Regions from separate parts of the Pseudomonas sp. GW821-FHT09D08 genome, predicted to be linked through region 1. Evidence: predicted binding sites of a transcription regulator. Region 1 holds the regulator's gene; each other region holds the start of a gene.
The links. Region 1 encodes sigma-54, which starts transcription at its own class of promoters, with help from an activator protein. Its sites were predicted from a motif close to ANTGGCATNNANNTTGCTNT; they were not measured.

Region 1 (4,485 bases):
GAGGCTGGTGGTGTTGATCTTGAGGTCGGCGAGGTCAATGATCGGCCCCAGCAGCTTGGTTTCGTCCTCGATGGCTTCGGCCAGGGAACGGTGCGGGCTGCTGAGGGGGTGACGTCGGCGGGTCTCTGAGAAGCGCTTGAGCAGGGTTTCTTCGTCGGCGTCCAGATACAGCACATCGCAATGAATGTGCTTGGCGCGCACCTCTTCGAGCAATTCCGGAAAGCGCGTGAGGTGGCTCGGCAGGTTGCGGGCGTCAATCGAAACCGCGACCAGGGGTTGTGCCAATTCGGTATGGATCAGTGCCCGCTCCGCCAATTCCGGGAGCAGACCGGCGGGCAGGTTGTCGATGCAATAGAAGCCGTTGTCCTCAAGGACGTTGAGGGCGGTACTTTTACCCGAGCCGGAGCGGCCGCTGACGATGATCAAACGCATGATTACTGCCCGTTTTGTTCATCCAGGACAACTTGATACAGCGCCTCGTTGCTACTGGCACTGCGCAGTTTGTCGCGTACTTCCTTGCGGTCGAGCATGCTTGCGATCTGCCTAAGCAGTTCCAGGTGTGCGTCGGTGGCGGCCTGTGGGACCAGCAGAACAAACAGCAGGTCTACCGGGGCGCCGTCGATCGCGTCGAAATCGATAGGTGCGTCCAGGTGCAGCAGGGCGCTGACAGGTGTCTCGCAGCCTTTGAGGCGGCAGTGGGGAATGGCGATGCCGTTGCCAAAACCGGTGGAGCCGAGTTTTTCACGGGCAATCAGAGCCTCAAAGACATCTTGCATCTCCAGCTCAGGCACTTGGCTGCTGATCAGGTTGGCAATTTGTTCGATGGCTTTCTTCTTGCTGCCGCCCGGCACGTTCACGAGGGAACGGCCGGGGGTCAGGATGGTTTCAAGTCGGATCATGGGGGGAGAGTTAACGACCTGTGCCCTGAAGCAGGCTCAGATTCTTTTCCTTATGCTTTTTGAGTTGGCGGTCAAGCTTGTCTGTGAGCAAGTCGATTGATGCATACATGTCTTCATGTTCGGCATTGGCGACCACTTCTCCACCGGGTATCTGAAGAGTCGCTTCGATTTTCTGCTGAAGCTTGTCGACCTTCATGATGACCTGCACGTTGGTGATCTTGTCGAAATGACCCTCAAGCTTCCTCAGCTTCTGCTCGACGTAGTCGCGTAGTGGAGGGGTGACTTCTACATGGTGTCCACTGATGTTGACTTGCATACAGCTTCTCCTTCGTTGCCAGTGCATAAAGCGGCGGGTAGGAATACCCGCCACTGGAACGCTGTGGCCCGCCCGTCACATCAAACGCTTACGTTCGCTGGAAGGCGCGATCCCTAGGGACTCGCGGTACTTGGCGACGGTTCGACGGGCGACCTGAATGCCTTGTGCCTCCAGTAAACCAGCGATCTTGCTGTCACTCAACGGCTTTTTCTGATTTTCCGCAGCAACCAGTTTTTTGATGATTGCGCGGATCGCCGTGGACGAGCATTCGCCGCCTTCGGATGTGCTGACATGGCTGGAGAAAAAGTATTTCAGCTCATATATGCCCCGTGGGGTATGCATGAATTTTTGTGTGGTCACCCGGGAAATCGTCGATTCGTGCATGCCCACCGCTTCTGCGATGTCGTGCAGGACCAGCGGTTTCATCGCCTCGTCACCATATTCCAGGAAGCCGCGCTGATGCTCGACGATCTGGGTGGCCACTTTCATCAGGGTTTCGTTGCGGCTTTGCAGGCTTTTGATGAACCAACGCGCTTCCTGCAACTGGTTGCGCATGAAGGTGTTATCGGCACTGGTATCGGCACGGCGCACAAAACCGGCATATTGCGGGTTGACCCGCAGGCGCGGCACCGATTCCTGGTTCAGTTCCACCAACCAGCGCTCGTTGTCCTTGCGCACGATCACGTCGGGAACGACGTATTCGGCTTCACTGGACTCGATCTGCGAGCCTGGACGCGGGTTGAGGCTTTGCACCAGCTCGATGACCTGGCGCAGGTCGTCTTCCTTGAGCTTCATGCGCCGCATCAACTGGCTATAGTCGCGGCTGCCCAGCAGGTCGATGTAGTCGGTGACCAGGCGCTGAGCCTCTGCGAGCCATGGGGTCTTGGCGGGCAGCTGGCGCAGTTGCAGCAGCAGGCATTCGCTCAGGGTGCGGGCACCGATGCCGGCGGGCTCGAATTGTTGGATGCGGTGCAGGACCGCTTCGATTTCGTCCAGCTCGATGTCCAGTTCCGGGTCGAAGGCCTCGAGAATCTCTTCGAGCGTCTCGTCCAGGTAACCCTGGTTATTGATGCAGTCGATCAGGGTCACGGCGATCAGGCGATCGGTGTCCGACATCGGCGCGAGGTTCAGTTGCCACAGCAGATGGCTCTGCAGGCTCTCGCCGGCGGAAGTACGGGTGGTGAAGTCCCACTCGTCATCGTCATTGCTGGGCAGGCTGCTGGCGCTGGTCTGGTAGACGTCCTCCCAGGCGGTGTCCACCGGGAGTTCGTTGGGAATGCGTTCGTTCCAATCGCCTTCCTCAAGGTTATCCACCGTGGGGGCGGATTCCTGGTAGGAGGGTTCCTGTACGTCGGAATTGGGTTTTTGCTCGATGTTGTCGGCCAATGGGTCTGCATTATCGAAGTCGTCGCCTTCTTCCTGGCGTTCGAGCATCGGATTGGACTCCAGGGCCTCCTGGATTTCCTGTTGCAGGTCCAGGGTCGACAATTGGAGCAGGCGGATGGCCTGTTGCAGCTGCGGTGTCATCGTCAGCTGCTGGCCCATTCTCAGGACTAGCGATGGTTTCATGGCAGGGGCTTAACACCTTATTCGCCGGCGCAATGCGCCATCCACGACAGGGCGCGTGAGCGCCAAACATAAGCAAATTATATGCCTGATATCGGGGGCTTTGCCTAGAGCGCGGTAACAATAAAAATCCGGAGGTTTTCATTGACTCCCGCGCATCGGGCAAACGACCTGCCACCGCCTTGTTGTTGCAGGCGGCCTTACAGGCGGAACTCGTGACCCAGGTACACTTCCTTGACCAGTTCGTTGGCCAGGATGGTGGCAGAGTCGCCTTCGGCGATCAGCTGGCCATCGTTGACGATATACGCGGTTTCGCAGATATCGAGGGTCTCACGCACATTGTGGTCAGTGATCAGTACACCGATGCCCTTGGCCTTGAGGTGGTGGATGATCTGCTTGATGTCGCCGACCGAGATAGGGTCGACGCCGGCAAACGGTTCGTCCAGCAGGATGAACTTGGGGGCAGTGGCCAGGGCGCGGGCGATTTCCACGCGACGACGCTCACCACCGGACAGGCTCATGCCAAGGTTGTCGCGAATGTGGTTGATGTGGAATTCCTGCAGCAGGCTTTCCAGTTCTTTGCGGCGGCCGTCACGGTCGAGTTCCTTGCGGGTTTCAAGGATGGCCATGATGTTGTCGGATACTGACAGCTTGCGGAAGATCGACGCTTCCTGCGGAAGATAGCCAATACCGGCACGGGCGCGGCCGTGCATTGGCTGGTGGCTCACATCCAGGTCGTCGATCAGTACGCGACCTTGGTCCGCCTGGACCAGGCCGACGATCATGTAGAAGCAGGTGGTCTTGCCGGCGCCGTTAGGGCCAAGCAAGCCGACGATCTGGCCGCTGTCGATCGACAGGCTGACGTCGCGCACGACCTGACGGCTTTTATAGGCCTTGGCCAGATGCTGGGCTTTCAGGGTTGCCATTACTCGGCCTTCTTCTTCGGCTGGATAACCATGTCGATGCGTGGGCGTGGCGCGGTGACCTTGCTGCCATTGGCACGACCGGCGTTGGCGATCTGCTTCACGGTGTCATAGGTGATCTTCTCGCCTTCCGTGGAGTTGCCATCGGGGCTGAGTACCTTGGCTTGGTCGATCAGCACGATGCGATTCTGCTGGGCGTGATACTGGATGGTCTTGCCGTAGCCCTTCATCGGGCCGGTGTCGGTAGCCGACTGCTTCTGTTCGAAGTAAGCCAGGTTGCCCACCGAAGTCACTACGTCGATATCGCCCGCCTGGGTGCGCGTCAGTGTCACCGTGTTGCCGGTGATCTTCATCGAACCCTGGGTGATGATCACGCCGCCGGTATAGGTGGCGACGCCTTGCTTGTCATCCAGCTGCGCATCGTCAGCCGAGATGTGGATCGGTTGCTGGCTATCGTTCGGCAGAGCCCAGGCGCTCACGCTTCCCAGTGCTGCGCCCAGACCGAGCAAAATAGGGAGAGTTTTAACGAGCCTCATACTGTCCTCTTACGTTCGATAGCAGGTGTATCCTGCTTTCTTTCAAATACGCTTTCATTCCCTTGCCAGTCGATACACCGCCAGCGCCGTCGATTCTAACGTCTTGCTCGGTCTGCGCATATTGCTTCTGTGGGAATACGGTCATGCGACTGCTGGTAATCACGGTGTCACGGTTTTTGGCGTCAGTGCGCGCAACGCGTACCGAGTCAATCAGTTCTACCTCGGTGCCGTCCGGGTTCACCTCG
Region 2 (4,485 bases), on a different contig from region 1:
TCAAGAAAGCCTTGGGTGACGCCGATAAGTAGATCAGGCAAGGTGACGTTCTCTGCACGGGCCGTGGTGCCCAGGCTGAAGGCAAGCAGCGCCAACGGTACGCAGAGCAATCTGCAAAACCGTGTCAGGTGAAGGCGTCGGGAAACTGTCGTTGTAATGTCCATAATTGAACAAATAGCAAAGCTCGTGCCGTTTTAGTGTTGGGGCGCGCCGCCCTTGTAGGTATAGCCAAAGGTTTTAGCGTAGGAGTCATGGCATGGCAGGAGTAATGGATTCAGTAAACCAGCGCACACAGCTGGTAGGGCAGAATCGCCTGGAGTTGCTGCTGTTTCGCCTGGATGGCAAGCAGTTGTATGGCATCAACGTATTCAAGGTGCGGGAAGTGCTGCAATGTCCCAAGCTGACGATCATGCCCAAGTCCAGTCCGGTGGTGTGCGGTGTGGCGAATATTCGTGGTGCGACTATCCCGATTCTTGACCTGGCCCTGGCCACCGGTTCGGCTGGCCTGCAGGATCGCGAGAACCCGTTCGTGATCATTACCGAGTACAACACCAAGACCCAGGGTTTCCTGGTGCGCTCGGTGGAACGCATCGTCAACATGAACTGGGAAGAGATCCATCCGCCGCCCAAGGGCACTGGTCGCGATCACTACCTCACGGCGGTGACGCGGGTCGATAACCAGTTGGTGGAGATCATCGACGTGGAGAAGATCCTCGCCGAAGTGGCGCCCACCTCGGAATCGATTTCCGTGGGCGTGGTCGACGCCGAAACGGCGCACAAGGCGGTCTCGCTGCGTGTGCTGACGGTGGATGACTCCTCGGTGGCGCGTAAACAGGTGACTCGCTGCCTGCAAACCGTCGGCGTGGACGTTGTCGCCCTCAATGACGGGCGTCAGGCATTGGATTACCTGCGTAAGCTGGTGGATGAAGGCAAGAAGCCGGAAGAAGAATTCTTGATGATGATCTCTGACATCGAGATGCCGGAAATGGACGGCTATACCCTCACTGCAGAGATACGCAGCGATCCACGCATGCAAAAACTGCATATCATCCTGCATACTTCGTTGTCGGGCGTATTCAATCAGGCGATGGTCAAGAAAGTCGGTGCCGATGACTTCCTGGCCAAATTCCGCCCTGATGACCTGGCATCCCGGGTAGTCGACCGGATCAAGGCAGCAGATCACGGCTAGGGTTTTCCCCTGGCGGTCATACGATTTTAGAGGCGGTATCAGTGTCTACGGGTAATTTGGATTTTGAACAGTTCCGGGTCTTCCTGGAAAAAGCCTGTGGCATATTGCTCGGTGAAAACAAGCAATACCTGGTATCCAGCCGTCTTAACAAACTGATGGAGCAGCAGGGTATCAAGTCCCTGGGCGAGTTGGTTCAGCGGATCCAGGGGCAGCCGCGCAGTGGCCTTAAGGAGATGGTGGTCGATGCCATGACCACCAACGAAACCCTGTGGTTTCGCGATACCTACCCCTTTGAAGTGCTCAAGAGCAAAGTGCTGCCGGAGGCGATCAAGGCCAGCCCGGGCCAGCGCCTGCGTATCTGGTCGGCCGCCTGCTCTTCGGGTCAGGAACCGTACTCGATTTCGATGTCCATCGATGAGTTCGAGCGGACCAACATGGGCCAGCTTAAAGCCGGGGCGCAGATTGTCGCCACCGACCTGTCCGGCACCATGCTCACCAACTGCAAGACCGGTGAGTACGACAGCCTCGCCCTGGGCCGTGGCTTGTCCCAGGAACGTTTGCAACGCTACTTCGACCCGAAAGGGGCAGGGCGTTGGGCGGTCAAGGCGCCGATCAAGAACCGTGTGGAGTTTCGCTCGTTCAACCTGCTCGACAGCTACGCCAGCCTGGGCAAGTTCGACATGGTGTTCTGCCGCAACGTGCTGATCTACTTTTCGGCCGAGGTGAAGAAAGACATCCTGTTGCGCATCCACGGCACCCTCAAGCGTGGCGGCTACCTGTTCCTCGGTGCATCCGAGGCGCTCAATGGTTTGCCGGATCACTTCCAGATGGTGCAATGCAGCCCTGGGATCATCTACCAGGCGAAATAATCAGGCCAAATAATAATGTGGGAGGGGGCTTGCGCCCCGATAGCGGTGTATCAGTGATAGAGACATCAACTGATCAGCCGCTATCGGGGGCAAGCCTCCTCCCACATTTGTTTCTGCGGCAAAGTTGAAGAAAGCGGCAACTCCCCATTGCCGCTTTACTGGCGCCACGCGGAAACCCGTTGCCGCTTTTCTGGCATTGCCGCCGGCAAGCTCCTCGCAACCCCTTGATTTACGGGGGTATCAGATATTGGCATGCGCCTTGCTATAACCCTGTTAACGAACAGCAGGTCAGCCTAAAGGTTTCCGCCATGAGCATCAGCTTCGATAAAGCGCTCGGTATCCACGAACAAGCCCTGGGCTTCCGCGCCCAGCGTGCTGAAGTCCTGGCCAACAACATTGCCAACGCCGATACCCCGAACTACAAGGCTCGGGACCTGGATTTCTCTGCCGTGCTCGCCGCACAGCAGGACAAGACCAAGAACGGCACCTTCGCCTTGAATATGACCAACAGCCGTCATATCGAAGCGCAAGGCCTGAGCAGTGGGGACGAGTCGCTGCTGTATCGCACGCCGATGCAGCCGTCGATCGACCAGAACACCGTCGACGCCCAGCTGGAGCAATCGGCCTATGCCGAGAACTCGGTGAACTTTCAGGCCAGCTTTACCCTGCTCAACAGTAAATTCAAAGGGCTGATGTCAGCCCTGCGTGGAGAGTAAGCCATGTCCCTGTCCAGTGTTTTCAATATTGCCGGCAGTGGCATGAGCGCGCAGACCACGCGCTTGAACACCGTCGCCAGTAACATCGCCAACGCCGAGACCGTGTCTTCGAGCATCGACCAGACCTACCGCGCCCGTCACCCGGTGTTCGCCACCATGTTCCAGGGTGGCCAGAGCGGTGGCAGCGATTCGCTGTTCCAGAACCAGGATGCTGCCGGCCAGGGCGTGCAGGTCCTCGGTGTGGTCGAAGACCAGAGCAACCTCGAGGCCCGTTACGAGCCGAACCATCCTGCCGCGAACGAAAAGGGTTATGTCTATTACCCCAACGTCAACGTGGTCGAGGAAATGGCGGACATGATCTCCGCCAGCCGCTCGTTCCAGACCAACGCGGAAATGATGAACACCGCCAAAACCATGATGCAGAAGGTCCTGACCCTGGGTCAGTGATAAGGGGCGCCAAATAATGGCCATCGTTGATACCACGACCAATACGGCAGTCCAGGACCTTTTCAACTCCAAGGTCAAGACCGCCACCGACAACACCACCGTCACCGACGCTACCAAGACGGCGACAGGCAGCCAGTCCCTGGGCAAGGATGCGTTCCTGCAACTGCTGGTGACCCAACTGAAAAACCAGAACCCGCTGTCGCCTCAGGACAACGGCGCGTTCGTGGCCCAGCTGGCGCAATTCAGCAGCCTGGAAGGCATCAACACCCTGAACGACTCGGTCAATGCGATCTCCAGCAACTTCAGCTCGTCGCAGGCGCTGCAGGCTTCATCGCTGGTGGGGCGCTCGATCATCACCCAGACCAACAAGGCCTTGGTGGACACGAGCAAGAGCATGACCGGTTCGGTGGCGGTGACTGCGGCGACAGGCAACGTCTCGATCAAGATCTCCGATAAAGACGGCAACGTGGTGCGCACTATCGATATGGGTGCCCAAAGCGCGGGTTCGTCCGACTTCATCTGGGATGGCAAGAACGACAAGGGCGAGGTCGCCCCAGCCGGCACCTACACCTTCGCGGCGACGACCAAGAACGACAAGGGTGAATCGGTGGCCATGGCGACTTCGTTGCCGGCAACGGTGACCAGTGTGACGTTGAGCAAGACCGGCGGCGAAATGCTGCTGAACCTTGCAGGTGGCATGGGCAGCGTCAAGCTGTCGCAAATTCAGACTATCGGTACATAGAGCCGGCTAAATACGGCAGAGGGAGAGAAACATGTCTTTTAATATCGGCCTTAGCGGCCTCTATGCGGCCAACAAACAACTGGACGTAACCGGCAACAACATCGCCAACGTTGCGACCACTGGCTTCAAGTCGTCCCGTGCGGAATTCGCGGATATCTACGCCGCGTCCAAACTGGGCACCGGCCAGAACAGCATCGGCAACGGTGTGAACCTGGCAGCGGTGTCTCAGCAGTTCACCCAGGGTGACGTCAACAACAGCGGCGGCGTGCTGGACATGGCGATCCAGGGCGGTGGCTTCTTCGTGCAGAAGGGCAGCGATGGCTCGCTGGAGTACACCCGTAGCGGTGCCTTCCGTGCCGACAAAGACGGCTACATCACCAACAACACCGGTACTTCGCGCCTGCAGGGCTACGCGGCCGATGACGACGGCAAGATCATCAAAGGCGGCTTGACCGACCTGCAACTGAACCTGTCGTACCTACCACCGAAGGCGTCCACCAAAGTGGACTCCACCAGTAACCT
Region 3 (4,485 bases), on a different contig from region 1:
AGCGCGCGTCCAGCAGGCGCAGGGTATTGTCCGCGCGTTCGACAAAGGTGCCCAGGCGAATGAACCGATAGGCGTCGTTGCGCATGATGGTGCCCGAGGTGGCGCCGCGGAACAGGTGCGAACGCTGCTTGACCCAGTCACAGAAGTGGCTGATGCCATGGCGTGCCAGGCCGCCGGCGGCGATGCTGCGCATTTCCAGCCAGGTGGCGTTGAGGTTTTCCCACATGTCGGCAGTGATGCGTCCGCGCACCGCATGGGCATTGCCCCGCGCGGCGCGCAGGCAGTTGTAGATGCTGGCCGGGTTTTCTTCGTCGAGGGCGAAGAAGTGCAGCATGCGCTCGGCATCCAGGGTTTGGTGGCGCTCCAGGTAACTGTCCAGGGTGCCGCTGCTGAGCAACGACATCGCCAGTTCGTCCAGGCCATCGCTACGCCCGGCCTGGGGCATCAGCGACAGGGAATAACTGACTTCGAGCATACGCGCCAGGTTCTCGGCGCGCTCCAGGTAGCGGGACATCCAATACAGATCTGCGGCGGTTCTACTCAACATACTCAGCCCTCCACCACCCAGGTGTCCTTGGTTCCGCCGCCCTGCGACGAGTTGACGATCAACGAGCCTTCCTTCAGCGCCACGCGGGTGAGGCCTCCCGGCACCAGGCGGGTTTCCTTGCCCGAGAGCACAAAGGGCCGCAGGTCGATATGCCGGGGTGCGATGCCGTTTTCGACAAAGGTCGGGCAGGTGGACAGGCTCAGGGTCGGTTGGGCGATATACGCATGGGGGCGGGCCTTGATGCGTTGGCGGAAGTCTTCGATCTCGGCGGCGCTGGAAGCGGGGCCTACCAGCATGCCGTAGCCGCCGGAGCCCTGGGTTTCCTTGACCACCAGGTCGGCCAGGTTGGCCAGTACGTGGGACAGTTCATCCGGCTTGCGGCACTGGAAGGTCGGCACGTTTTGCAGGATCGGCTCTTCATCCAGGTAAAACTTGATCATCGCCGGCACATAGGGATAGATCGATTTGTCGTCCGCCACGCCGGTGCCGATGGCATTGGCCAGCACCACATTACCGGCGCAATAGGCCGCGACCAGCCCTGGCACGCCGAGCATGGATTCAGGGTTGAACGCCTGCGGGTCGAGGAACGCGTCGTCGATACGCCGGTAGATCACGTCCACCGCCTTGGGCCCGTCGGTGGTGCGCATGAACACCTTGAGGTCGTGCACGAACAGGTCGGCGCCTTCCACCAGCTCCACGCCCATTTCCCGCGCCAGGAACGCATGTTCGAAGAACGCGCTGTTGAAGCGCCCGGGTGTCAGCACCACCACATTCGGGTTGTCCAGGCGGCTGGCGCTTTTCAGGGTCTTGAGCAGCAGGTTGGGGTAGTGGTCCACCGGCGCGATACGCTGCTTGGCGAACACCTCGGGGAACAGGCGCATCATCATCTTGCGGTCTTCGAGCATGTAGCTCACGCCGCTGGGGGTGCGTAGGTTGTCTTCGAGCACGTAGTAGGTGCCGTCGCCATCACGTACCAGGTCCACCCCCGAGATGTGGGAATAAATATCGCGGTGCAGATCCAGGCCGACCATGGCCTTCTGGTAACCCTCGTTGCCCAGCACCTGGTCGGCCGGAATGATCCCGGCCTTGATGATGCGCTGGTCGTGGTAGATGTCGGCAAGGAACATGTTCAGTGCATTGACGCGCTGGATACAGCCGCGTTCGATCACGCTCCATTCGCTGGCGGGGATGCTGCGGGGGATGATGTCGAAGGGGATCAGGCGCTCGGTGTCCTGCTCGTCGCCATAAAGGGTGAAGGTGATTCCCGCGCGATGGAAGAGCAGATCGGCTTCGCGACGGCGCTGGGCCAGCAGTTCCGGCGGCGTGTTGGCCAGCCAGCGGGAGAAGTCCTGATAGTGCGCACGGCAAACGCCGTTTGCGTCATTCATTTCATCGAAGAAAGATCGAGCCATTCCAGTACCTTGTCAGTGCCGAGGGTAGCCTTGGGTGGCACTGCCGCTTTAAAAAACGCATTTTTTTATGAGCCCGTGGCTGAGGGTGCCACCGGGCCTGGTCCTTACTTTCTTATGGGGTCGGCTCTGGGTCGGGGGGTAACGAATGCTCCTGGGTTGACGGCGGGCAGTGGGGTATCAATGAGGTAAAGCAATGCTTGTGCCGAAACCGTAATGGGCGGCAGTTACGCCTCTGCCAGCGGGCTTCTGGCCCGGGAAGAGCACAACTGTGGCGCGTGGTGTTACCGGTCGGCGCACCAGGACGGTGCACCGACTCAGAGCAGGCAGGTAAGCGCGATGCTTGCCTTCGGGCAGGCTTTTCAGGCGCTTAGCGTTTCAGGTCGTAATCATCGTCCGATGGATAGTCCGGGGTAGGTTCGGCCGATTGGGAGTGGCGCTTCTGGATTTGCTGTTGCAGTTCTGCCAGCTTGTCCAGCTCGCTTTGCGTCGGAGCTCGTGATGTACGAGTCTTTCCAGGTTGTTTCACCCCCTCGGCAGAGAAGTAGACCGGTTGATAGCTGGGGTCAGGCTTGAAGACCGTTGCGCCGCTATCCTCCACAACACCTATCTCTACATGTTTTCTTTGCACCGGTCTTGGTTTGCCCACGAAGGTATCCAGGTGATCTCTCAGTTCCCGGCGGTTCTTAAAGTTCTTGATCGAGAGGGATTCAACATTCGGATGAATGTACATGGTGCCTTGATAAGCCTTGACGGACTTTTTGGTGAGCTTTGCAAAGCTTGCGGCAAACGAGCGTTCATCGCCGTCAGCAGAGTGGCACATGGTCAGGCGGATTTCATCGTACTGGTCAAACTTCACGCCGCAGTTCTTGAGGTGCTCGAAGGCTTCGTGCGCCGTGAGTTCTTTTCCATTGATCATCATCAGCGCGGAATCGTGTCCATCCTTGCGGGCACCGTGTACATCCAGGGTTAATCGCTTGTTATTGTTATGTTTATCGACGGTCATGAAGATTCCTTCGTCGAGCTTTTTAATCTCCTCGATATTTCCGCCCATTGCGATACTTTTTGGATCAAAGGCAGCAAGGGGCTTGCCATAGGGTTTCATATTGATCGGGTCATAGCGAAACCATTGGCCATTGTGGAAGACCGCCGAGGTTTCAATCACTTCACCCAAGGATTTGTATGTTCCGGTGGCGGCCGCTGGAAAGCGCGCGCTGGCCTTGACCAGGTCATAGTCGCTGGCAATGCCCAAGAGTCGCTTGCCATTTTTATAGGCGGCCTTAGGGGCGCTGGTGGCAAACTCCAGTGGGTTGGTCATCTCCCATAACACACGGCCCACAACTTTTGTCGCAGTACGCAACTTTGTAAATGCAGAAGCGCTTTTGCTCAATGCACTGGTGGCTGGGGTACCTGCGACTATTGTAATCAGGCTGAATGCGTCGAACAGCAGGTCTTTGAGTCCTTCACCTATATTACCCTGAGCAAAATTCATGATGGCAGAGCGAAAAGGGATGAGGTTGAGGGCGACTTCATATGCAATCTTGTCCCAGTGGATCTCCGTCTCGAAGGTTGTTGCCCCTCTGCCGATACTTTTCAAGAGATTGAGGTAAGACTCCTGGAGAACCATGCTGGAAATGAATGATGTCCTGTTGCTGAAGTAACTTTGTGGCACCGCCTCGGATGCCTGCCGTTCATCCATGATGCCCGCTGGCGCGTCGTCAGGTGGTGTGATGGGCTGATAATCAAAGGTTTCAGGTTCATAAATATCCTGCTTGCCTTGCTTCATCTTTTCCAGTTCAGGTCGCAGACTGATGGCTCGTGTGGAAGCGTTATATTCATAAACCTTAGTGGTGGGACCGAGCTCGGTTTTGATCAGTACGACCTCAGGGTTGGGATGCCGGGTGTCGGCGGCCGTGCGGTCGGGATTGTTATAGACTTTTGTCTGGCTGAACAGGCTCAACTTTCCAAACTCAAGTTGGCGTCTATCTTCCAGCGGCAGATTTGAGATCAGGTACTTGGTCAATACAGGCAGGTTTTCCTCGAGCCGTTTTTTGTGCTCGGCGAAAGGCGGATAGAACACGCTATCGATATAGGGCAGTTTGTTTGCCCGTCGCTGTAGTTTCAGGATGTCGACTTTTGGATTCGAAGACTGCCAATAATTGGGTTTGGTGCGCGATGAGGCTTTGCTCTGATCCACGGGCACCGTCGAAACAACACCGGAGTGGTGGACCAACCGGTTTTGCATATACAGGTCCAGGACCGAATAAGGCCCCTTGTAGTCGGCATGATAGGACGACAGGGTGATGCATTTTTCTTCGAATGGAATCTCCGGACCGTAGAATTCTATCAGTTCGGCCAGCGCCAGTTCCTTGCGACTGGGGGGCGGTTCCCGAAGTGCGGTGGAGGCAGCTTTCAATTCCGTAAGGTGTTTTTTGAACGCCTGAGTGACGGTATTCATTTGCTGGTCGGTGTACTTATCTCCAGGGTTGTATGCAATGACCCCTTGCGCGACGCCCCAATCCTTGAGGG
Region 4 (4,485 bases), on a different contig from region 1:
GCAGCGCAGGAACGGAAAGGCTGACTGGCTCTCGTGTTCAGCCTCCCGCAGCTCATCGATATCCACCTGGCCACGGGCGCCAATGATGATGGCGTCGTGGGGTTCGTCCAGGGTCAGCACGTGCAGGATGTTGCCGAACGGGTCGATCTGCGCGCGCACCGGGCGAGGCAGGTCCAGTTGCCAACTGAGCACGTGCTGGCGCTCGCTGTCGTGGGGCGTGAGGCGCAGGTACTGGATGCTGGCGCGTACCTGGTCTTCGTAGTGGTAGGTGGTTTCGTGGCTGATGGAGAGTCTCATGCGGCCTCCAGGTAGGAACTGTAGATGGCGTCGCCCAACTGGCGGACCAAGGGGATAAAGTCGGTCAGCCAGGCGTGCAGGCCTTCCTCGAGGATTTCATCGATCGCGGTAAACCGCAGCCGCGCATCCATCTCGGCCGCCAGGCGCTGGGCCGGACGCCCGTTGATGCCGGGCAGGCTGGCGAGGATCTGGTCGATCTCTTCGCTGCAGGCCCGCAGGGAGCGCGGTACATCGGCGCGCAACAGCAACAGTTCCGCGACTTGCCGGGCCCCTGGGGCGTCGCGGTAGATCTCGGTGTAGGCCTCGAACGACGATAACGCGCGCAGCAAGGCACTCCATTGATAGTAGGCGTGGGCGGTGCCATCGGTAACGGCTTCGGCCTGGTCACCGGCCATTTCATAGCGCGCATCCAGCAGGCGCAGGGTGTTGTCGGCGCGCTCGATAAACGTACCCAGCCGAATAAAACGGAAGGCGTCATTGCGCATGATGGTGCCGTAGGTCGCCCCTCGGAACAGATGGGAACGCTCCTTGACCCACTCGCAGAAGCGGCTCATGCCGTAGCGGCTGAGGCCCTGCTGTGAGATTTCGCGAATCTCCAGCCAGGTGGCGTTGATGTTTTCCCACATGTCGGCAGTGATTCGCCCACGCACAGCATGGGCGCTGGCCCGCGCGGCACCGAGACAACTGTAGATGCTGGCCGGGTTGGCCGCATCCAGTGCGAAGAAATGCAGCAGGCGTTCGGCGTGCAATTCGCCGTGGCGCTCGCGGTAATCATCCAGCGTGCCGGTGATCAACAGCGGCATGGCCAGTTCATGCAGGCCATCACCGCGCCCATCCTGGGGCATCAGCGACAGCGAATAACTGACATCGAGCATGCGCGCGAGGTTTTCCGCGCGTTCCAGGTAGCGCGACATCCAGTACAAATCCGAGGCAGTTCTACTCAACATGGCATCAGTCCTCGACCACCCAGGTGTCTTTGGTGCCGCCGCCCTGGGACGAATTGACCACCAGCGACCCTTCACGCAGCGCGACACGGGTCAAACCGCCGGGCACCACACGGGTTTCCTTGCCGGACAACACAAACGGGCGCAGGTCGATATGGCGCGGCGCAATGCCGTTTTCGACAAAGGTCGGGCAGGTGGACAAGCACAGGGTTGGCTGTGCGATATAGGCGTGGGGCTTGGCCTTGATACGCGCGCGGAAGGCTTCGATTTCCGCCGCCGTGGACGCTGGGCCCACCAGCATGCCGTAGCCGCCGGAGCCCTGGGTTTCCTTCACCACCAGGTCCGGCAGGTTGGCCAGCACGTGGGACAATTCGTCGGGCTTACGGCACTGGAAGGTGGGAACGTTCTGCAGGATCGGTTCTTCGTCCAGGTAAAAACGGATCATCTCGGTGACGAAGGGGTACACCGACTTGTCATCCGCCACCCCGGTGCCGATGGCATTGGCCAGCACCACATTGCCCGATCGGTACGCCGCCAGCAGGCCGGGCACACCGAGCATGGAGTCCGGGTTGAACGCCAGCGGGTCGAGGAATGCGTCGTCGAGGCGACGGTAGATCACGTCCACGGCTTTGGGGCCGTCGGTGGTGCGCATGAACACACGGTCATCGCGCACGAACAGGTCGGCGCCTTCCACCAATTCCACACCCATTTCCCGAGCTAAAAATGCATGCTCGAAAAACGCGCTGTTGAAGCGCCCAGGGGTCAGCACCACGACGCTGGGATTATCCAGGGGGCTGGCGCTTTTCAGGGTATCGAGCAGCAGGTTGGGGTAATGATCGATCGGCGCGATGCGCTGGGCGGCGAACAGCTCGGGGAACAGGCGCATCATCATCTTGCGGTCTTCGAGCATGTAGCTCACGCCGCTGGGTGTACGCAGGTTGTCTTCCAGCACGTAGTAGGTGCCGTCGCCGTCGCGTACGAGGTCGACTCCGGAGATGTGGGAATACAGGTCGCGGTGCAGGTTCAGCCCCTGCATTGCCAACTGGTATTGCTCGTTGGCCAGTACCTGTTCGGCGGGAATGATCCCGGCCTTGATGATGCGTTGTTCGTGATAGAGGTCGGCGAGAAACATGTTCAGCGCCTTGACCCGCTGGATGCAGCCACGCTCGACCATCCGCCATTCGCTGGCGGGAATGCTGCGAGGGATGGTGTCGAACGGAATCAGGCGCTCGGTGCCCTGCTCGTCGCCGTAAAGCGTGAAGGTGATCCCGGCACGGTGAAACAGCAAGTCGGCTTCGCGCCGGCGCTGGGCCAGCAGTTCAGCGGGGGTGTCGGCCAACCAGCGGGCGAACTCGCGGTAGTGAGGGCGAACCTGCCCAGCCCCATCGTACATTTCGTCGTAATAAGTGCGGATCATGCCGTACTCCTTGTCACCCGGACGCAAGAACCATCGCAAGGCCCGTGCCAGCGGCATAAACACTTAAAAATCAGTGGGTTAAATATAAGCAAGGAACTGATCGCACCGTCCTGGTGCGCAGAATGCCCGCTGCCCTGCTGCACGCTTCATGGCAATGCAAGCTTTGGCTATCAACAGCATAGTCAGAGTTGATTTCACTGCCCGTCGAAGCGTGCGGATAATCGCCCCCATCCGCTGAACAGGACATGTCCTACAGCTTTAACCATTGCGTAATCGGTACCGTGATCACTCGTGTACCGACCGGCTCCTTCGGTCTTCCCTTTCAGCCACCCTTTTCTACGGGTGGCTTTTTTTTGTGCAAGAAAGAGCGGCGCAAGTTCCACAAACCTTCATATACCGCAAACAAAATCGGCCGACCCTAAGGCCAGCCGATACGCTGTGTTGCTCATACAATGGCGCTACATGGGTAACCCACGCACCTCCTGCTTGACGCCCCAACCTTCGATGATTCCGCCCAGCGGCTCGACCACCGCTCCAAAGTCCTGCTCGAAGTCTCCTATGCCATCGTAGGTTGCAAACATGATCTTGCTCAGTTCCAGGTACCAGGCGCCATCGTCGCGCGCACTGACCTGGGCATTCAGGGACTCACCACGAAATTCACCCGCAGCCCTGCGCGCCCGTTCCTCATCCGGGAAAATGGCGTAGAACTCAATGGGGTGGAACCGTGAAAAGTCGAAGCCGCCTTCTTTCATGCGGCGCAGAACGTTGGTGCTGATGTCTTCTTGATAGGCTGTGCTCATGAAACGTCCTCCTCAAACCGATGGATAGACTTTCCGTGCTTCCCAAAGCCCGCGCCCTACTGACGCGGGTACTACGGCAGGTACAGCACCGCAGGAAAACAAGCATGTAGCTGACAAGACCAGACCTTAGCGATTCATTCGCTGATCTCACTTGCAGAGTAGCGCGAAGCTATCACCTCCACCAGAGGTGCTTGAATGGCATACAGGGAATGTTCAGGCGGCGGGAGAGATGTCGAGGATCTGAATACTGTTCTGGTCTTTGAGGATCTTGACCGTTGGCTCGGGCTTGCGGCCCTCAAGGTCGTTGAGGTCCAGTTCGGCGGCCACGGGCACCAGCTTGTTGCGAATCATGTGTGCCGCATCTTCGAGGCTGGGCTTGTGCTCGCAGGTGAACTGCTCCACGGACTGTACGCCGTGATCATCAACGAAGGTAATCTGCCACTTTTGCATCGGTGCCTCCTCGATAAAACCCATGTGTGGGCTTACATCTATCTGGACCTTGAGGGCTCGGCAAACGTTCCACTCACCTCAGGAGGCACCGGATCAAGCGCAGTTATTTTTCAGCGTGTTCCTTCAAGGCTTTCAGGGTGTTGAACGGCGCGTCCACCACGAACTTGTTGGCCAGCCACGACGGCACGCTGCCGCCTGGCTCGGTGTGTACCTGGTAGGTGACTTCGGTCTCATTGGCGCCTTTAGGGACCAGTTTCCAGAAGCCCTCGACCTGAGCGACACGCACGTAGCCTTTTTCTTCGGGCTTGTAGGTCGGCACGCCCTGCAGCTTGCGGGTTACGCTGCCGTCGGCGTCCTTGGTGGTGGTGACATGGATGTACGAATCACGATCGGTCACCGGGAACGGCGCCTTGAACTGGGTGTAGGTCCAGGCCTCATCGCCTTTCTTGTCCACCAGCTTCTGGGATTTGCATTCATGAATCCACGAGCAGGCGCCGGCCACATCTTCCTGCAGGGCCTGGATCCTGGCGACAGGCGCCTTGATCACGGTAACACCGCGATAGGCCTTGTATTTGGA

Region 2: a site for sigma-54 is predicted at 2,305-2,324, ahead of flgB (flagellar basal body rod protein FlgB). Genes of this name have one in related genera too.
Region 3: a site for sigma-54 is predicted at 2,147-2,166, ahead of AC07OP_RS00290 (circularly permuted type 2 ATP-grasp protein). Genes of this name have one in related genera too.
Region 4: a site for sigma-54 is predicted at 2,691-2,710, ahead of AC07OP_RS06890 (circularly permuted type 2 ATP-grasp protein). Genes of this name have one in related genera too.

The regions. Positions count from the first base shown of each region.
Region 1 is NZ_JBWKOX010000002.1:437,388-441,872, reverse strand. It holds gene rapZ (RNase adapter RapZ) at 1-432, opposite strand, end outside; gene ptsN (PTS IIA-like nitrogen regulatory protein PtsN) at 435-899, opposite strand; gene hpf (ribosome hibernation-promoting factor, HPF/YfiA family) at 910-1,215, opposite strand; gene AC07OP_RS05010 (RNA polymerase factor sigma-54) at 1,291-2,784, opposite strand; gene lptB (LPS export ABC transporter ATP-binding protein) at 2,982-3,707, opposite strand; gene lptA (lipopolysaccharide transport periplasmic protein LptA) at 3,707-4,240, opposite strand; gene lptC (LPS export ABC transporter periplasmic protein LptC) at 4,227-4,485, opposite strand, start outside.
Region 2 is NZ_JBWKOX010000003.1:231,453-235,937, reverse strand. It holds gene flgA (flagellar basal body P-ring formation chaperone FlgA) at 1-164, opposite strand, end outside; gene AC07OP_RS07225 (chemotaxis protein CheV) at 257-1,189, shown strand; gene cheR (protein-glutamate O-methyltransferase CheR) at 1,231-2,058, shown strand; gene flgB (flagellar basal body rod protein FlgB) at 2,367-2,774, shown strand; gene flgC (flagellar basal body rod protein FlgC) at 2,778-3,221, shown strand; gene flgD (flagellar hook assembly protein FlgD) at 3,238-3,963, shown strand; gene flgE (flagellar hook protein FlgE) at 3,995-4,485, shown strand, end outside.
Region 3 is NZ_JBWKOX010000001.1:84,023-88,507, reverse strand. It holds gene AC07OP_RS00295 (alpha-E domain-containing protein) at 1-547, opposite strand, end outside; gene AC07OP_RS00290 (circularly permuted type 2 ATP-grasp protein) at 550-1,959, opposite strand; gene AC07OP_RS00285 (hypothetical protein) at 2,327-4,485, opposite strand, start outside.
Region 4 is NZ_JBWKOX010000003.1:167,866-172,350, forward strand. It holds gene AC07OP_RS06880 (transglutaminase family protein) at 1-297, opposite strand, end outside; gene AC07OP_RS06885 (alpha-E domain-containing protein) at 294-1,244, opposite strand; gene AC07OP_RS06890 (circularly permuted type 2 ATP-grasp protein) at 1,249-2,658, opposite strand; gene AC07OP_RS06895 (ribonuclease E inhibitor RraB) at 3,117-3,458, opposite strand; gene AC07OP_RS06900 (hypothetical protein) at 3,672-3,908, opposite strand; gene AC07OP_RS06905 (START domain-containing protein) at 4,012-4,485, opposite strand, start outside.